DNA from 3 places in the Mesorhizobium sp. CA6 genome. Region 1 is predicted to be linked to each of the others. Evidence: riboswitches for the same ligand, from Rfam matches in the RefSeq annotation. Region 1 holds a riboswitch; each other region holds the start of a gene.
What was found. A riboswitch is a leader RNA that binds a small molecule or an ion and turns the genes downstream of it on or off. The one in region 1 is predicted to bind cobalamin.
Positions count from the first base shown of each region.

Region 1 (5,055 bases):
CTCGCGCTCGAACCAGTCGGCACCGGGATAGACGCCGGTCAGCGACGGCACCAGCGTCTCCTCGTCGGCCTGGACCTTGAGCCGGATGCGCACATTCTGCCTCGGCGACAGGAGGTGATAGACGACATCGAAGCGCTTGGCGCGCGAGGGATAGTCGGCGCCGCAAATGTCGATGATCGAGATGAACTGGCAGCGCGGATCGTCGCGCAGGAAGGTGGCCACCTCGATAAGATTGCCCGGCTCGACCGGCACCGTCAGCTCGCCATAGGCAAGCACGGCTTCGCCGATGCGGCCGGAGAGCTTCTCGCCGAGATAGGTGGAGAGTTCGTTCAACGCCAGGGTCATCGGCTCACCGCTCGATCGTGCCGGTGCGGCGGATCTTCTTCTGCAGAAGGAGAATGCCGTAGAGCAGCGCTTCCGCGCTCGGCGGGCAGCCGGGCACATAGATGTCGACCGGCACGACGCGGTCGCAGCCGCGCACCACCGAATACGAATAGTGGTAGTAGCCGCCGCCATTGGCGCAGGAGCCCATCGAGATGACGTAACGCGGCTCCGGCATCTGGTCGTAGACCTTGCGCAGCGCCGGCGCCATCTTGTTGGTCAGCGTGCCGGCGACGATCATAATGTCGGATTGGCGCGGGGATGCGCGCGGCGCGACGCCGAAACGCTCCGAGTCATAGCGCGGCATCGAGGTGTGGATCATTTCGACCGCGCAGCAGGCGAGGCCGAAGGTCATGAACATCAGCGAGCCGCTGCGCGCCCAGGTGATCAGCGCCTCGGTCGAGGTGACGAGAAAACCCTTGTCGGCCAGCTCATTGTTGATTTCGAGAAAGAAGGGATCGTCCTCCCCCACCGGCCTGCCGGTGTTGGGGTCGATGATGCCCTTGGGCTTCGGCGCGACAAGGGTGCCTGAACTGTCGTTCAATCCCATTCCAGCGCTCCTTTTTTCCATTCATAGGCAAAACCGATGGTCAGCACCGCCAGGAACACCATCATCGACCAGAAGCCGAGCATGCCGAGCTTCGAGAAGGACACCGCCCACGGGAACAGGAAGGCGACCTCGAGATCGAAGATGATGAACAGGATCGACACCAGGTAGAAGCGGATGTCGAACTTCATGCGGGCGTCGTCGAACGAGTTGAACCCGCATTCATAGGCGGAAAGCTTTTCCGGGTCGGGATTGCGGTAGGCCACAAGGAACGGAGCGATGATGAGCGCCAGACCGACGATCATCGCCACGGCGATGAACAGCACGATAGGCAGGTACGAACTTAGGAGTGCGCTCATGCGGCGACTTTCCTTCGGCGGGGGCAGTTCATTTTGATTACAGCAACGAACTCTAATGCGGAAGCGTGACAGATTAACCGCTGAACCGTTTTAAGGGGCCCATGCTGCAACGCGGCGAGGGTTAGCGCAGCGGTTTCGGTGACGCAAGTCAAACGTTGTTCAAATCGCGGCTCTGGACGCCTTATCGGAAGAAACTGGTACGATCCGCTCCTGTTTGATTTCCTTCAGTTTTTACTCCAGTTTTCTCTCCTGACATATCTCCCGCCATTTGCCTGCTAGCATGGCCGGAATCACCGGCTAAAAATCCAACGGACGATCGGGGCAAGGACACCTGATGAAGGACAAGATTTCGCTGGCCATGGCGAGGCGCGTCGCGCTCGGGGCGCAAGGGTTCAACGACCCTAGGCCCAGTGGTGTTCCGGATCGCCGCCACCTTGCGCGGGTACTTTCGCGAACCGGCCTTCTGCAGATCGATTCCGTGAGCGCGGTGGTGCGCGCGCATTACATGCCGCTCTATTCGCGCCTCGGCCCCTACCCGCTTACGCTGCTCGACAATGCCGCAGTCACCCGCAAGCGCGCCGTGTTCGAATACTGGGCACATGAGGCGTCGTTCCTGCCCGTGGAGACATACCCGCTGATGCGCTGGCGCATGCAGCGCGCCGAGCAGGGCGACGAGATGTATCTCGGCCTGGCGAAATGGGGTCGTGAACGCAAGGAAATGATCGACGAGATATATAGAGAAGTCGCCGATCGTGGTCCGATCGCCGCCTCCGATATCGAAGGCCACAAGGGCAATGGCGGCTGGTGGGGCTGGAGCGAGGCCAAGCACGCTTTCGAATGGCTGTTCTGGGCCGGTCGCATCACCACGGCCTACCGCCGCGGCTTCGAACGCTATTACGACCTGCCCGAGCGCGTTTTGCCGCAGGCGGTGCTCGATCTTCCCATTCCCTCGGTCGAGGACGCGCATCGCGAGTTGCTGCGCATTTCCGCCCGCGCCCATGGCATTGCCACCTATGGCGACCTGCGCGACTATTTTCGTCTCGCGCCGGGCGACACGAAGGATCGCATCGAGGAACTGGTCGATGCCGGCGAATTGCTGCCGGTGAAGGTCGAAGGTTGGGACAAGACCGCCTATCTCCACAAGGACGCCCGTTTCCCGCGCCGGATAGAAGCGCGCGCCCTGCTCGCCCCCTTCGATCCCGTCGTCTTCGAACGCACCAGAACGGAGAAACTCTTCGATTTCCGCTACCGCATCGAGATCTACACGCCGGCGGAAAAGCGCCAATACGGCTACTACGTGCTGCCCTTCCTGCTCGGCGATCGGATCGTCGCCCGCGTCGATCTGAAAGCTGACCGCCCGGCCAGCATCTTGCGCGTCCACGCCGCCTACGCCGAGGCCGGCGCCCCGCCCGAAACGGCCACCCAGCTCTTCAACGAGTTGAAGCAGATGCAGGGCTGGCTCGGCCTGGAGGCGATCGAAGTGACGCCGGCCGGCGACCTCGGACCGGCGCTGGCCGACATCGCGGTGTCGTAGCTGCGCGTTGACAGGGAGGGTGAACAAAAATAGAACATCCCAACTGTGGTTAGGATCGGTTGCGATGGTTTTCAGGCGCTCGATATGTCTGGTTTTGGCCTACCTGACCTTAGCGTCGCCATCATATGCGACAGGTGCTTACCGAGAGGAATGGGTAGAGGTCACGCGTCCAGTCATTTTCTGTGGCGGCCACATTGCACCCGGTATGCAGCCAAAAGAAGTGACGGCGCTTCTTCTGCGGTGGTTGGAGTTTGGAACGATCGACAAGCAGATCGCAGGCGCCTGTGGCTTATTGCCGGTAGGGCAGCGCTATATAATAGTTCATGAGCCGAAGTTCGACGCCAATCGCTTCGTCTTGATGTGGGAACCGGTTTGCCAGCACGGCTGTTCGTTAAGTATGGCGCCCGTGGCCTCACCGCCTCGCAAACTTGTGGGTCCATACCTCAAACCCATAAAGCCGCCAAAAGGCTGGTACTAAGCCAGTCGTTGACTCCAGCCCCCTGAACCCTCTAAATCCTGACCCAGACGGTCTTCTCCCGGCAAAGGGAGGAGCCAAGAGGGAATGCGGTGCGGGCCAACACCCAAATCCGCGGCTGTCCCCGCAACTGTAAGCGACGAGCCTCTGCCGAAAACCACTGGGATGTTCCCGGGAAGGCGGCATTCAGGGTGACGACCCGCGAGCCAGGAGACCTGCCGTCTGAGACTTTAAGTATCCGAATGCCCGGCGGGTTTTCCGGGCAAGGAGCATGGTTTTGGATCGCAACGGCAGTTTCCCGGCAAACAGTGCGGACATTCCGTCCGAGCCCGATGCTTTGGCTGGCGTCACCGTCGTCGTCTGCTCATCCTGCCGCGACGACACCGGGTCGGATGCGCATCCGCGCGCCGGCGCGCTGCTTGCCGAAGACGCGCGTCGGGCTGCTTGCGGCGAAAAGATCGACATCCGTAGCGTCGAATGCCTCGGCAACTGCAAGCGCCGGCTAAGCGCCGCGCTGCTGCGCGACGGCTGCTGGAGCTACGTCTTCGGCGATCTGGACACCGCCAGCGGCGCCGACCTCGTCGCCGGCGCAAAGCTCTTCGCCACCTCGACCGATGGCCTCATCCCCTGGCGGGGCCGGCCCGATTCTCTCAAGCGCGGCCTGGTTGCCCGCATCCCTCCCCTCGACATGCTGAAGGACCGACCATGAACGCATCCGTTTCCCGTGTTCCCTGCACCGTCGTCACCGGCTTTCTCGGCGCCGGCAAGACGACGCTGATCCGCAACCTGCTCGAGAACGCCAAGGGCAAGCGGCTGGCGATCATCGTCAACGAGTTCGGCGATGTCGGCATCGATGGCGAGATCCTGAAGGGCTGCGGCGTCGACACCTGCCCGGAGGAAAACATCGTCGAGCTCGCCAATGGCTGCATCTGCTGCACCGTCGCCGACGATTTCGTGCCGGCGCTCGATCAGATCCTGTCGCTCAACCCCAAGGTCGATCACATCCTGATCGAGACCTCGGGCCTCGCTCTGCCGAAGCCGCTGGTGCAGGCGTTCCAGTGGCCGAGCGTGAAGAGCCGCGTGACGGTCGATGGCGTCATCGCCGTGGTCGACGGCCCGGCGCTCGCCGACGGCCGCGTCGCTTCCGACATGGACGCGCTGCAGGCGCAGCGTGCGGCGGACGATTCGCTCGACCATGACGATCCGGTCGAGGAGGTATTCGAGGACCAGATCGCCTGCGCCGACCTGATCATCCTGTCGAAGAGCGACCTGATGGATGCGGCAGGCTCCGCCCGTGCCAACGCCGTCATCGGTGAGCATGTGGCGCGCGCCGTGAAAGTCGTGCCGACAGCGCAGGGCAAGGTTGACCCGTCTGTGTTGCTCGGCCTTGGCCTTGCAGTGGAGGACGACATCGAGAACCGCAAGACCCATCACGACGACGAGCTCGACCACGAGCATGACGATTTCGATTCCTTCGTCATCGATATCCCCTCGATCGCCAATCCCGACGAACTGGCCAAGCGCGTCGCCCTTGCCGCCGAGCAGGAAAACGTGCTGCGCGTCAAAGGTTTCGTCGAGGTCGGCGGCAAGCCGATGCGGCTCCTGCTGCAGGCCGTCGGCCCGCGCGTCAATCACTATTACGACCGCGCCTGGACGGCCGAGGACGATCGCCGCTCGCGGCTCGTCGTCATCGGCCTCAAGGGGCTGAACCGTCCGGAGATCGAGCGTATCCTCGCCGGCTGAGGCCAACACGAAAAAG
Region 1 is NZ_JAIUHI010000002.1:213,142-218,196, forward strand. Features, by position in the region: gene LB526_RS03235 (NADH-quinone oxidoreductase subunit C) at 1-345, opposite strand, end outside; gene LB526_RS03240 (NuoB/complex I 20 kDa subunit family protein) at 350-931, opposite strand; gene LB526_RS03245 (NADH-quinone oxidoreductase subunit A) at 922-1,287, opposite strand; gene LB526_RS03250 (winged helix-turn-helix domain-containing protein) at 1,622-2,821, shown strand; cobalamin riboswitch at 3,331-3,534, shown strand; gene LB526_RS03255 (DUF1636 family protein) at 3,574-4,005, shown strand; gene cobW (cobalamin biosynthesis protein CobW) at 4,002-5,039, shown strand.

Region 2 (5,055 bases), on a different contig from region 1:
GAAGAGGGCGAGGTCGTTCCGGAGCTTGATCCCGAGACGACCTCACGGCTGATCAATGGCGCCAGCAGCCAGGCCGCGCAGCGCATCGCCAATTCGACGGACCCCGAGGCGACCTCGAAAAAAGCGATCACGGCCTTCAAGCAGTTGCTCGAAGGCTTGCGAAAGAAGCCTTGACGGCACGCTCGGGTAATCAAGCCACCGGCTTATGCACCGGTTTCGGGCCGGCGCAACCCTGCCGCGATTGACAATCGCCGGGGCGAGCGCATCCTCCACCGCCAACTCTGAAGGTGAGGGGAGTCGGGGCCATGTGGGACTTCAGCATCGCCAGATCCGTGTCGATCATGATGCGGACATGGCCGTTCATCGTCTTTCGCATGATCGTCTATTTTGGCATCACGGTCGCCTACATCATGGCGACCGGTACGGGCGCCAGCGTCGGCTACGGCGTCGGCCACATCTCCACCGATCCCGACGGCCCGATGTCCTTCGCGCTGTGGGGTGGCGTGGTCGGCTTCGGCGTCGTCTCGATCGCCGTCTACTGGATACGCGAATACATCCTCTATGTGTTGAAAGCGGGCCATATCGCCGTCATGGTGCATCTGATCGACGGCCAAGATGTCCCCGACGGCCAGGGCCAGATCGCCTACGCGAAGGAAGTGGTCACCCAGCGTTTTGCCGAGGCCAACATCCTTTTCGTCGTCGACCAGCTGGTCAAGGGCGCCATCCGAGCCATCACCGGCCTGATCGGCGGCATCGCCGCCTTCCTGCCCATTCCGGGCCTGAGCGGCATCGTCAGCTTCATCAACACGGTGATCCGCCTGTCGCTGACCTATGTCGACGAAATCATCCTCGGCTACAATATCCGCATCAATTCGAGCTCGCCTTTCGAGACGGCAAGGCAAGGCGTCGTGCTCTACGCGCAGAACGGCAAGCACATGGTCAAGAACGCCGTCTGGTTGGCGGCGATCATGTGGGGCGTGTCCTTCGTCATCTTCCTGTTGATGCTGGCGCCCGCGGCGGCCATTCTGTGGGTCATGCCGGGCCAGCTTGCCGGCTGGGCTTTCGTGCTGGCCATCGTCTTTGCCTGGGCCTTCAAGGCAGCCTTCATCGAGCCCTTCGCCATCGCCTCGCTGATGCAGGTCTATTTCGAAGCCATCGAAGGTCAGGCGCCCAACCCCGAATGGGACACGCGGCTCGCTGAGGCGTCCTCCAAATTCAGGGAACTGCGCGACAAGGCGCTCGGCTCCTTCGGCGGCGGCTCGCGTTGGGACACGCCCCGAGCGGCTTGATCAGGTCAGGGTTTCGACGGCCCGGCGCCGAGACTGGCGATCGCCGATTTGAGCGGCGCCTCGCCGGCGCCGCGAAAAGTCTCGCTCATCACCAGTTCGGGCAGCGGCAGGCGCTTGCCCCAGCCATGCGCTTCAAGGTCCGGCTTCGGCGCGAAGGCCGAGACGCGGCCGACGCACAGATAGGCGATCGGCGTGACATGCTCCGGGATCGCGAGAAGCCGCTTCAGTGCCTCGGTCTCGATGATGCTCACCCAGCCGACGCCGACACCTTCGGCCCGCGCCGCCAGCCAGAAATTCTGCACCGCGCAGACGGTGCTGTAGAGGTCCATCTCCGGATTGTGCCAACGCCCGAGCGGCGAATCCTTCGACCGCTGCCGGTCGCAGGTGATGCACAGGTTGAGCGCGCTTTCGCAAATGCCCTCGAGTTTCAGCTTGCGGTAGAGCGCCTGCCGTTCCGCCTCGATCGCCGGCAACTCCTGCTCGCGCGCGGCGAGGAACAGGTCGCGCACTTGTCTGCGCCGCTCGGCATCGCGGATGACGATGAAATTCCACGGCTGCATATAGCCGACCGACGGGGCGTGATGCGCGGCGGTGATGAGCCGCGCCAGCACATTGTCATCGAGATCGTCGGGGACGAAATGGCTGCGCACGTCGCGCCTGGTGAACATGGCCCGGTAGACCGCGTCGCGCGCCAATTGGTCAAAGTCGTCGCCGCTCGTGGCGATCGCTGCTGCCGTCATCGCTTTTCCCCTTGCGACAAGCAGTTCCCCGCCTGACCAAGCGAAAAACCATGTCTGCCGGGCCGGTCTTCTGGCTCGGGATCGTCCCGCTTCCGGCGCCTTCCCGTCTTCGACAGTGGCGTTTGCCGGCGCGGTCCCCCTTACAGTGTTGGGCACGCCACGGAATTCAACCGTGTTCCCGATTCTCCCGCGTCGCGGGCACCAGGCAGCGACGCGACCTTACAGCGAAGCTTGGGCCGCGCCAACGGCGTTAGCGACACGGCAAGACGCGATTTTCCCCAGCCATTCGGCTGCCAAACATGGTCATTGCGGGCATAGGCCCCTAGATTAGGCGCCATGGCCACCCGTCTCTACACGCATCCGATCTTCCTCGAACACCTCACGCCGCCCGGTCACCCCGAGCGGCCCGACCGCCTGCGCGCCATCGAGCGCGTGCTGGACGACGAGACTTTTGCGGCGCTCGACCGCGTCAAGGCGCCGGAAGGCGACGAGAAAACCATCCTCTATGCGCACCCGGAGGATTTCATCGAGCGCGTGCGCGGGGCGATCCCTGGGAGCGGGATCGTGTCGATCGACGCCGATACCAGCGCCAGCCCGAAAAGCTGGCAGGCCGTGGTGACGGCGATCGGCGGTGCCAACGCGGCGGTGGACGACGTCTTCGAGGGCCGTGCGGCAAACGTCTTCGTCGCCGCGCGTCCGCCTGGACATCATGCCGAAAAGACCACGGCAATGGGCTTCTGCCTGTTCAACACGGCGGCGATCGCCGCCCGATACGCGCAGAAGAAACACCAGGCCGAGCGCGTCGCCATCGTCGACTGGGATGTCCACCACGGCAACGGCACGCAGGACATCTTCTGGGACGACCCGTCGGTTCTCTACTGCTCGACGCACCAGATGCCGCTTTACCCGGGCACCGGCGCGAAGAACGAGACCGGCGCCGGCAACATCGTCAACGCGCCGCTGGCGCCGCAGACCGGCAGCGACCTGTTCCGCGACGCATTCCTGTCGCGCGTGCTGCCGTCCATCGATGCGTTCGCGCCGGACCTGATCATCATTTCCGCCGGTTTCGATGCGCACCACCGCGATCCGCTGGCCGAGATCAACCTGACCGAGGACGATTTCGACTGGGCGACCGGCCAGTTGATGGAGCGCGCCGGACGCCATAGCTCCAACAGGCTCGTCAGCCTGCTGGAAGGCGGCTACGATCTGCAGGGACTGGCATTTTCAGTCGCCGCCCATGTCGGGCGGCTGATGAAGGGATAGGGTATGGCATTGGAAGGCAATGAGGACGTCAAGGCGATGAGCTTCGAACAGGCGCTCGACGCGCTGGAGAAGATCGTCGATGATCTGGAGCGCGGCGACGTTCCGCTCGACCAGTCGATCAAGATCTATGAGCGCGGCGAGGCGCTGAAGGCGCATTGCGACCGGCTGCTGAAGGCGGCCGAGGACAAGGTCGAGAAGATCAGGCTGTCGCGCGACGGCAAGCCGGTGGGAACTGAACCGCTGGACGCCGACTGAGGTGTTGATGTTCAGGTGAGGCCGGCCTGCAAATGGCAACTTCCTGCGCTTCCGGTGCTCACGTACTTCAAGTACGCTCCGCTCCGGTTCTCGGAAACCACCATTTTCGGCTCGGCCTGACCTGAATCTCAACACCTCAGCGGATGATCTCGGACCGGGTAAGGGCAAAGAAAGCAGGTAAGGAGTTCAAGCCATGTGCCGCAACATCAAGACCTTGGCCAATTTCGAGCCGCCGGCGACCAATGACGAAGTGCATGACGCAGCGCTTCAGTTCGTGCGCAAGCTTAGCGGCTCGACCAAGCCGTCCAAGCGCAACGAGCATGCCTTCTACCATGCCGTCGAGGCGATCGCCGCTGTCGCGCGCGAATTGATCGATTCGCTCGAAACCAATCAGGAACCGCGCAACCGCGAGGAAGAAGCTGCCAAGGCGAAGGCCAGGTCGGCGCTGCGTTTCGCCTGAGGATCCGACATGAGCTTCTTTCCGGGAAACGATCCCGAACCCGGCGATGCCTTCGCCTGCGACCAGATCGAGCTGATGGTCGTTCCGAACGCCAAGGACATTGGCGGTTTCGAGGTGCGCCGCGCTCTGCCGACGGCAAAGCGCCGGCTGGTCGGGCCGTTCATCTTCTTCGACCGCATGGGCCCTGCGATCCTGCGCGCCGGCCATGCGCTCGACGTGCGCCCGCATCCGCATATCGGGCTTTCCACCGTCACCTATCTGTTCGACGGCAGGATCAGGCATCGCGATTCGCTCGGCACCGAAATGGTGATCGCGCCAGGCGACGTGAATCTGATGACAGCCGGGCGCGGCATCGTTCATTCCGAGCGCACGCCACAGGAATTGCGCGGCGCGCCGATGTCGGTGTCCGGCCTGCAGACCTGGCTGGCGCTGCCCGACGGCAAGGAGGAGATTGCCCCGGTGTTCGCGAACACGTCGGTGGCCAGCTTGCCGCAGATCGATGCCGAGGGCGTCAGCGGCCGCGTCGTCATCGGCGCGTTCTCAGGCCTGCGCTCGCCTGTGGCGACCGCTTCCGACACGCTCTACGCCGATCTCAGGCTGGCCGCCGGTGCCAGCGTGAGGATTCCGGCCGATGCCGAGGAGCGCGCCATCTACACGCTGGAGGGCAACGTCTCGATCGCCGGCGATGTTTTCCCGGCCGAGCGGCTTCTGGTGTTCAAGCCGGGCGAGGAGATCGTGGTCTCTTCCGAGCGCGGTGCGCATTTCATGCTGTTCGGCGGCGCTTCGCTGGGCTCCAAGCGCTACATCTGGTGGAATTTCGTCTCGTCCTCCAAGGAACGCATCGAGCAGGCCAAGCAGGAATGGAAGACGGGCCGCTTCGATATCGTTCCCGGCGATGAGGAAGAGTTCATTCCGCTGCCGGAAGGTTAGATCCGAGTGCTGCTCGGATATGCCTGAGTTACCAGATTGCATGCTCTGGCAATTGGCGGAGCACGTCGATCCGTCGTCATCCTATGGCGAAGCAAGGAGCGAAGGGACGCGGCGCAGA
Region 2 is NZ_JAIUHI010000010.1:13,820-18,874, forward strand. Features, by position in the region: gene LB526_RS16450 (TetR/AcrR family transcriptional regulator) at 1-174, shown strand, start outside; gene LB526_RS16455 (hypothetical protein) at 306-1,289, shown strand; gene bluB (5,6-dimethylbenzimidazole synthase) at 1,295-2,029, opposite strand; cobalamin riboswitch at 2,072-2,250, opposite strand; gene LB526_RS16465 (histone deacetylase family protein) at 2,366-3,292, shown strand; gene LB526_RS16470 (exodeoxyribonuclease VII small subunit) at 3,296-3,547, shown strand; gene LB526_RS16475 (DUF2277 domain-containing protein) at 3,741-4,007, shown strand; gene LB526_RS16480 (pirin family protein) at 4,017-4,937, shown strand.
Region 2: linked by a shared signal. The riboswitch ahead of bluB (5,6-dimethylbenzimidazole synthase) and the one ahead of LB526_RS03255 (DUF1636 family protein) in region 1 are both predicted to bind cobalamin.

Region 3 (5,055 bases), on a different contig from region 1:
GAACAACATCGCCGCATCGCTCAAAGCCGAGCTCTTCGCGCACATCCCGGCACTCGACGTCGCCACGGTGCGCTTTGCCGAGCTGGAGACGGAAGCCGGCCACCATCATGCGCCGGATCCGTTCCTTGTCGACGGCAAGCTAGCCAGCGGGCTGCTCGAAATCGTCGACACGCCGCAGGGCGAGCGCATGCGGCTGCGCCTGTCGCGTCACGCCGAGGGCCTGCGGGCGAACGTCGCCATTGAAAGGGCGGACGGTGCGGTCGAAAGCCTGCCGCTGTCTCCGGTCGGCGGCGACCATCATTATCTGCAGAGCCTGATCGGACCTGCCGAACCGCACGAATTCAGCGCCAGGCTGCAATTGGCGGCCGGTCCCGACACCGAGGATTTGCCCTTCGCCATGGCCGAACCGAAAGGTCACCATCATGAGCGCGCGCATGGATGATGTGACGGCGAAGGCTTCGGAAAGGGCATGGCTGGTGGTGGGGATTCGATAAGCCGGATAAAAGACGATCATTGCCCGAGCTCAACGCGATCGGCCAGGCGACGCCGGAGGGAAAGCGGATGGCTGCTATTGTACTCTTTCACTCGGCGCTGGGCCTTCGGGCGGTGGAGCATCAAGCTGCTGAGCGCATGCGAAGCGCGGGGTACGATGTTGTGATGCCGGACCTCTACGCAGGGCTGACTGCGGCATCGGTCGACGACGGGCTTGACTTGATGAGCAATGTTGGGTGGGAAACCATCTGCGACCGCGCCAGGGTGGCGCTCCTCCAGACTTCTCCAGACGCGGTGCTCGCTGGCCATTCAATGGGAGCTGGCGTGATCAGTGCCGTTTGGTCAGAACGAGTCGCTGCCGCCGGCATTGTGCTGCTGCATGGCCTTGCTGATATTCCCAGCAATGTTCGCCGACACATCCCGGTCGCGGTCCACGTCGCCGACCCAGATGCATTTGCTCAGCCAGAACAAGTTGCCGACTGGTCGGCGTCGGCGAAGCGCTGCCACGTCAGGGCAGAAATTTTCACCTATCCGGGGATCGGCCATTTCTACACCGATCAAGCGCTGCCGGATTACGATGCGTCCGCAGCCGAGCTGACATGGTTGCGCGTTCAGGCTTTCCTGAAAACGATCGCACGCAAGACCGGGAGCGGTTCGGTGATTCCGTGAAACGCTGAACCGTTCTAAGCAGCGCCGGCTCGCGGAGCGGGTGAACGGAAAATCGACCATGCAGCGGCGCCGAGCGCCGCCACCGTGGCGAGGATCACCGCAAGGCTCGGCAAGTGGAAGAAGATGTCGCGCCATCTGGGCTCGACGATCGCGCCGGTGCTGAAGGCCTCGCCGCTATACTGGCACAGGATCCACGACGCGCCGCTACGCACCATCTCGGCATCGATGTCCGAGATTAGCGCCTTCGCCTCGCGCCCGGCCGCGGGCATCATCGCCATATGGGCGAGCAGCGCCTTGGCGGCGGCGAGATAGGCGTGGCTGCATTCGTTGAACGGGCTTTCCTCGTCGCCGAGGCTGCCCGGCATCAGGCCCCAGAGGCAATAAGTGAATTGCAGATTGCCGTGATTGTAGAGCCGCCGGAAGGTCGGGTCGGTCGCGGTCTGGCGCTGGGCGAGGTCGAGGATCTCGCCGCGATAGCGCGCGATGACGGCCATCTGGCCGTGGGTCAGGCTGGGGATCTGGATGCCGGGAGGAGGCGGGGCCGAGGATCCGCCATGCGCCTGCGCGGATGTGGCGGCCAGAAATACGAGCAGCGCCGCAACCGAGCAATTCCAGGAAAAGTGTGCGGCGGTTTTCCGTCCGGAATTGCGAGAAAACGAAAGACCAAAGTGGCTCTGCGGTCGTACCGACCGTTGAGCCGCTTTGGCCGCCAGGGCGCAGAACCGTGGCGGCCAACGCATCGGATTTCAGGCGTAGCGGCGTGCCGGGCTGCGCTGGTCGCGCACCGCGACCACGCGTTCGGCAACCGCGCCGAAGCCGAGCCCGACGACGGTCCACAGCACCAGCTGGATGCCGAGCGAGGCGACGCGGAATTGCCACAGCACGGTCGCCGAGAAGTTCTCCGGCACTTCGTTGATGTCGGGCAGCGCCGCCTTCACCAGCGCGAAGACGACGAGGAAGGCGAGGCCCGCGACGATCGAGGCGTTCCAGGCGCCGAGCCGGTTCCACAGCCGCTGCGCCAGGCCGACCGCCGCTATCATAGCCGCGATCGAGACGACGATCATGATGAAGAACAACTCGGTGCGGTAGCCGATGGTCTCGGCGTTGCCCACCGCCGGCGGGCTGGCCGGGTATTTGAGGCCGGGGACGACGATCACGGCCAGGAAGCCGAGCAACGCCAGCAGCGCCGAGGTGCCGCGCGGTCCGAGCGAGCCTAGCCGGCCATAGGCGTAGGCGAAGACCAGCGAGAACAGCCCGCCAAGCGCGGCGCCATAGATCAGCACGCCGGTCGCCAGGCCGATGCCGGCCTGCGTGGCGCGGCTGACCATCTCGGGCTCCGGCGCCTCGCCGGCGGCCTGGACCTGCTGTTCCTCGAAGGCGATCGCCTTGTCGACCTGCGGCTCGCCATAGACGCGGGCGAGGGCGAACGCCAGGATCCCGGCGACCAGCCCGACAAGCATGCCGCGCAGCAAAAGTTTTCCAACCATGTCACCAATCCCTCCAAGCAATTCCAGGAAAAGTGCGTAGCGGTTTTCCGTCCGGAATTGCGTTAAGCCAACCAAGCAATTCCAGGAAAAGTGCGCAGCGGTCTTCCGTCCGGAATTGCGTTGGATCAGAATCGAAAGCGGGTTCAGCGATGCTGAACCGCTTTAGTGGCAGGGGAAGCCGAGCAGGTGGCGGCCGTCATGCACGAATTCGTGCACATAGGTGCCGCGGATCAGCGAGGTGGCGCCTTCTTCCGCGCCGACGAAATAGATCGCCAGCATCAAAAGCAGCCCGCCGAGGATGGCCCAGGGCAGAAGCTCGCGGACCGGAATCGCAACCGGGCCGTAGCTGGGGGCGAAGGTGGTGTCGGACATATTGACCTCCCTTGGGATACTGCGTCCCGTTGATCGAGTGCTGCGGAATAAGGCCTGACTTTCGGCTGGTGCCGATCACAGTGGCGCGACCGTGCCGGACTCGCACCGGCTTCCAATCCCGTATAGCACTAAGACACTTGTCAGCACTTCGTTCGCCTGTCAACGACATGTAATGGCGGCACGGCTTCGTGAGGCCTGTTTTTCGCTGGGCCACGGAGTTTTTCATGCTTGTCCGCCTGACGATGATCGCAAGCGGAGCGACGGCCGGCATGCGCAAGGGCCGCTTTCCGAACGATGAGCCGCCGGAGCCGCGCGCCCTCGATCGCGCCGGCGCGCTGGCCGCTTCGCTGCGTCGCGCCGACCGTATCTTGATAAGTCCGGCGCTGGCCGCGCGGCGGACGGCCGAGGCGCTCGGCCTTGACGCGGCGATCGAGCCGCTACTTGCCGAGCAGGATTTCGCACGCTGGGCCGGCAAAAGTTTCGAGGAGGTGCAGGCCGAGGATCCGGAAGGCATGGCGGCCTGGATTTCCGATCCCGGCGCCGCGCCCCACGGTGGCGAATCGCTCGCCGCTGTCGCCCGGCGGGGTGCTGCGCTGATGGAGCGGCTGGCCGGCGAAAGCGGTCACACCGTCGCGGTGACGCATGCCGTGCCGGTCCGCGCCGCCATGGCGCATGTGCTCGGCGCACCGCTTTCCTCGGTCTGGAAGATCGACATCGAGCCGCTGTCGCTCACCGAGTTCCGCTGTGATGGCCGCCGCTGGGTGCTGCGCGCGAGCGGCGTCACTGTCGCCGGCTGAACGCCCAGGCGTGAACGCTCCATCCGTGAACCCGGCCGGCATATCAAGCCGGCACACCACTGTTTCAGTGATCGCTAACGGAACGGAAACGCCTCGCTGCTATCGTGCTGCCCCATGGCAAGGAGGACCTTGCCTGAGGAGCCCGCCGGATATGGCCAATTTTCCCGAGATCGAACGCCGTCTTCATGCGCGCGAATTCGTGCTCAAGGAAGCCACGATCATCGCCGCCGGCGTCAGGATCGGCTGCTCGGTCAGAAATCAGCACGAGCAGGGCGCGGAATTGCGCGTCGGTGCCAATGTGGAGATTCCGGACCGCTTTCTGCTCGAAGTCCCGGCCGACGATACGGCCTATCGCGCTTTGGTGCGGTGGCGGCGCAACGACCGCGTCGGCGTGGCGCTCTACAGCAACGCGCCAAAGGACTGATGCTCAAAAATAGCGGCGCACGCTCGCCCTATAGGCGCGGTAGGGTTCGCCGAACTTGCGTTCCAGATAGGCCTCCTCGCGCAGCACCACGCCGTAATGCAGGATGGGGAAGCTCGCGATGGTCGCGATGACGGCCCACCAGCTGTCAAAGAGCAGCCCGATTCCGAGAAGCAGTCCCATCAAGCCGACATAGAGCGGGTTGCGGGTGAAGCCGAACGGGCCGCCGGTGATGATCGCGGTGGTCGGCAGCGTTGGGTTCACATTGGTGCCGCCGCGCAACATCGTCGAGCGTCCCCAGGCGATGATCGCAACCGCCAGTGCTGCCAGCACTACGCCGAGCACGATGGTCAGCGGGCGGCCGCCGATCGCCAGCGGCCAGACATAGCGCAGCGCCAGCATCGCGATCAGCGCCACGAGAAAGAGCAGCGGCGGAAACACCGCCACGCCCGGATTGTCCGCTTTGTCATCCATAGCCATCTTCATCGACCAGGCGCCATTGCCGCCACTATGCACGGACGCGCATCGTCCAGCAATTCGTGACTTGATCCTGCCTAGGCGATGTGCAGCCCGACATATCGGGAACACAACCGTGGCGCGCGCGTTCACTATCGCCGATCGACAGGGATTGCGCGGATGAGCAAGACAGCCGTTTGGGTGGCGCTGATCGCCATCGTTCTCGTGGGCCTCTATTTGTTGCAGGCCAATGGCATGATCCGGTTCTGATCAGGACGGCGCGTCGCCATTAGCGGGCTCAATAGCAGCGACTCCCTCCGCACCCGCTCGCTGCCTTCTGTTCTTCCAGCCAGCGGTCGCG
Region 3 is NZ_JAIUHI010000006.1:267,031-272,085, forward strand. Features, by position in the region: partial or broken gene LB526_RS11775 (cation diffusion facilitator family transporter) at 1-442, shown strand, start outside; gene LB526_RS11780 (dienelactone hydrolase family protein) at 514-1,161, shown strand; gene LB526_RS11785 (hypothetical protein) at 1,176-1,655, opposite strand; gene LB526_RS11790 (CbtA family protein) at 1,908-2,648, opposite strand; gene LB526_RS11795 (CbtB domain-containing protein) at 2,811-3,020, opposite strand; adenosylcobalamin (AdoCbl) riboswitch at 3,012-3,163, opposite strand; gene LB526_RS11800 (histidine phosphatase family protein) at 3,245-3,817, shown strand; gene LB526_RS11805 (PilZ domain-containing protein) at 3,969-4,241, shown strand; gene LB526_RS11810 (methyltransferase family protein) at 4,245-4,712, opposite strand; gene LB526_RS11815 (DUF6428 family protein) at 4,993-5,055, opposite strand, start outside.
Region 3: linked by a shared signal. The riboswitch ahead of LB526_RS11795 (CbtB domain-containing protein) and the one ahead of LB526_RS03255 (DUF1636 family protein) in region 1 are both predicted to bind cobalamin.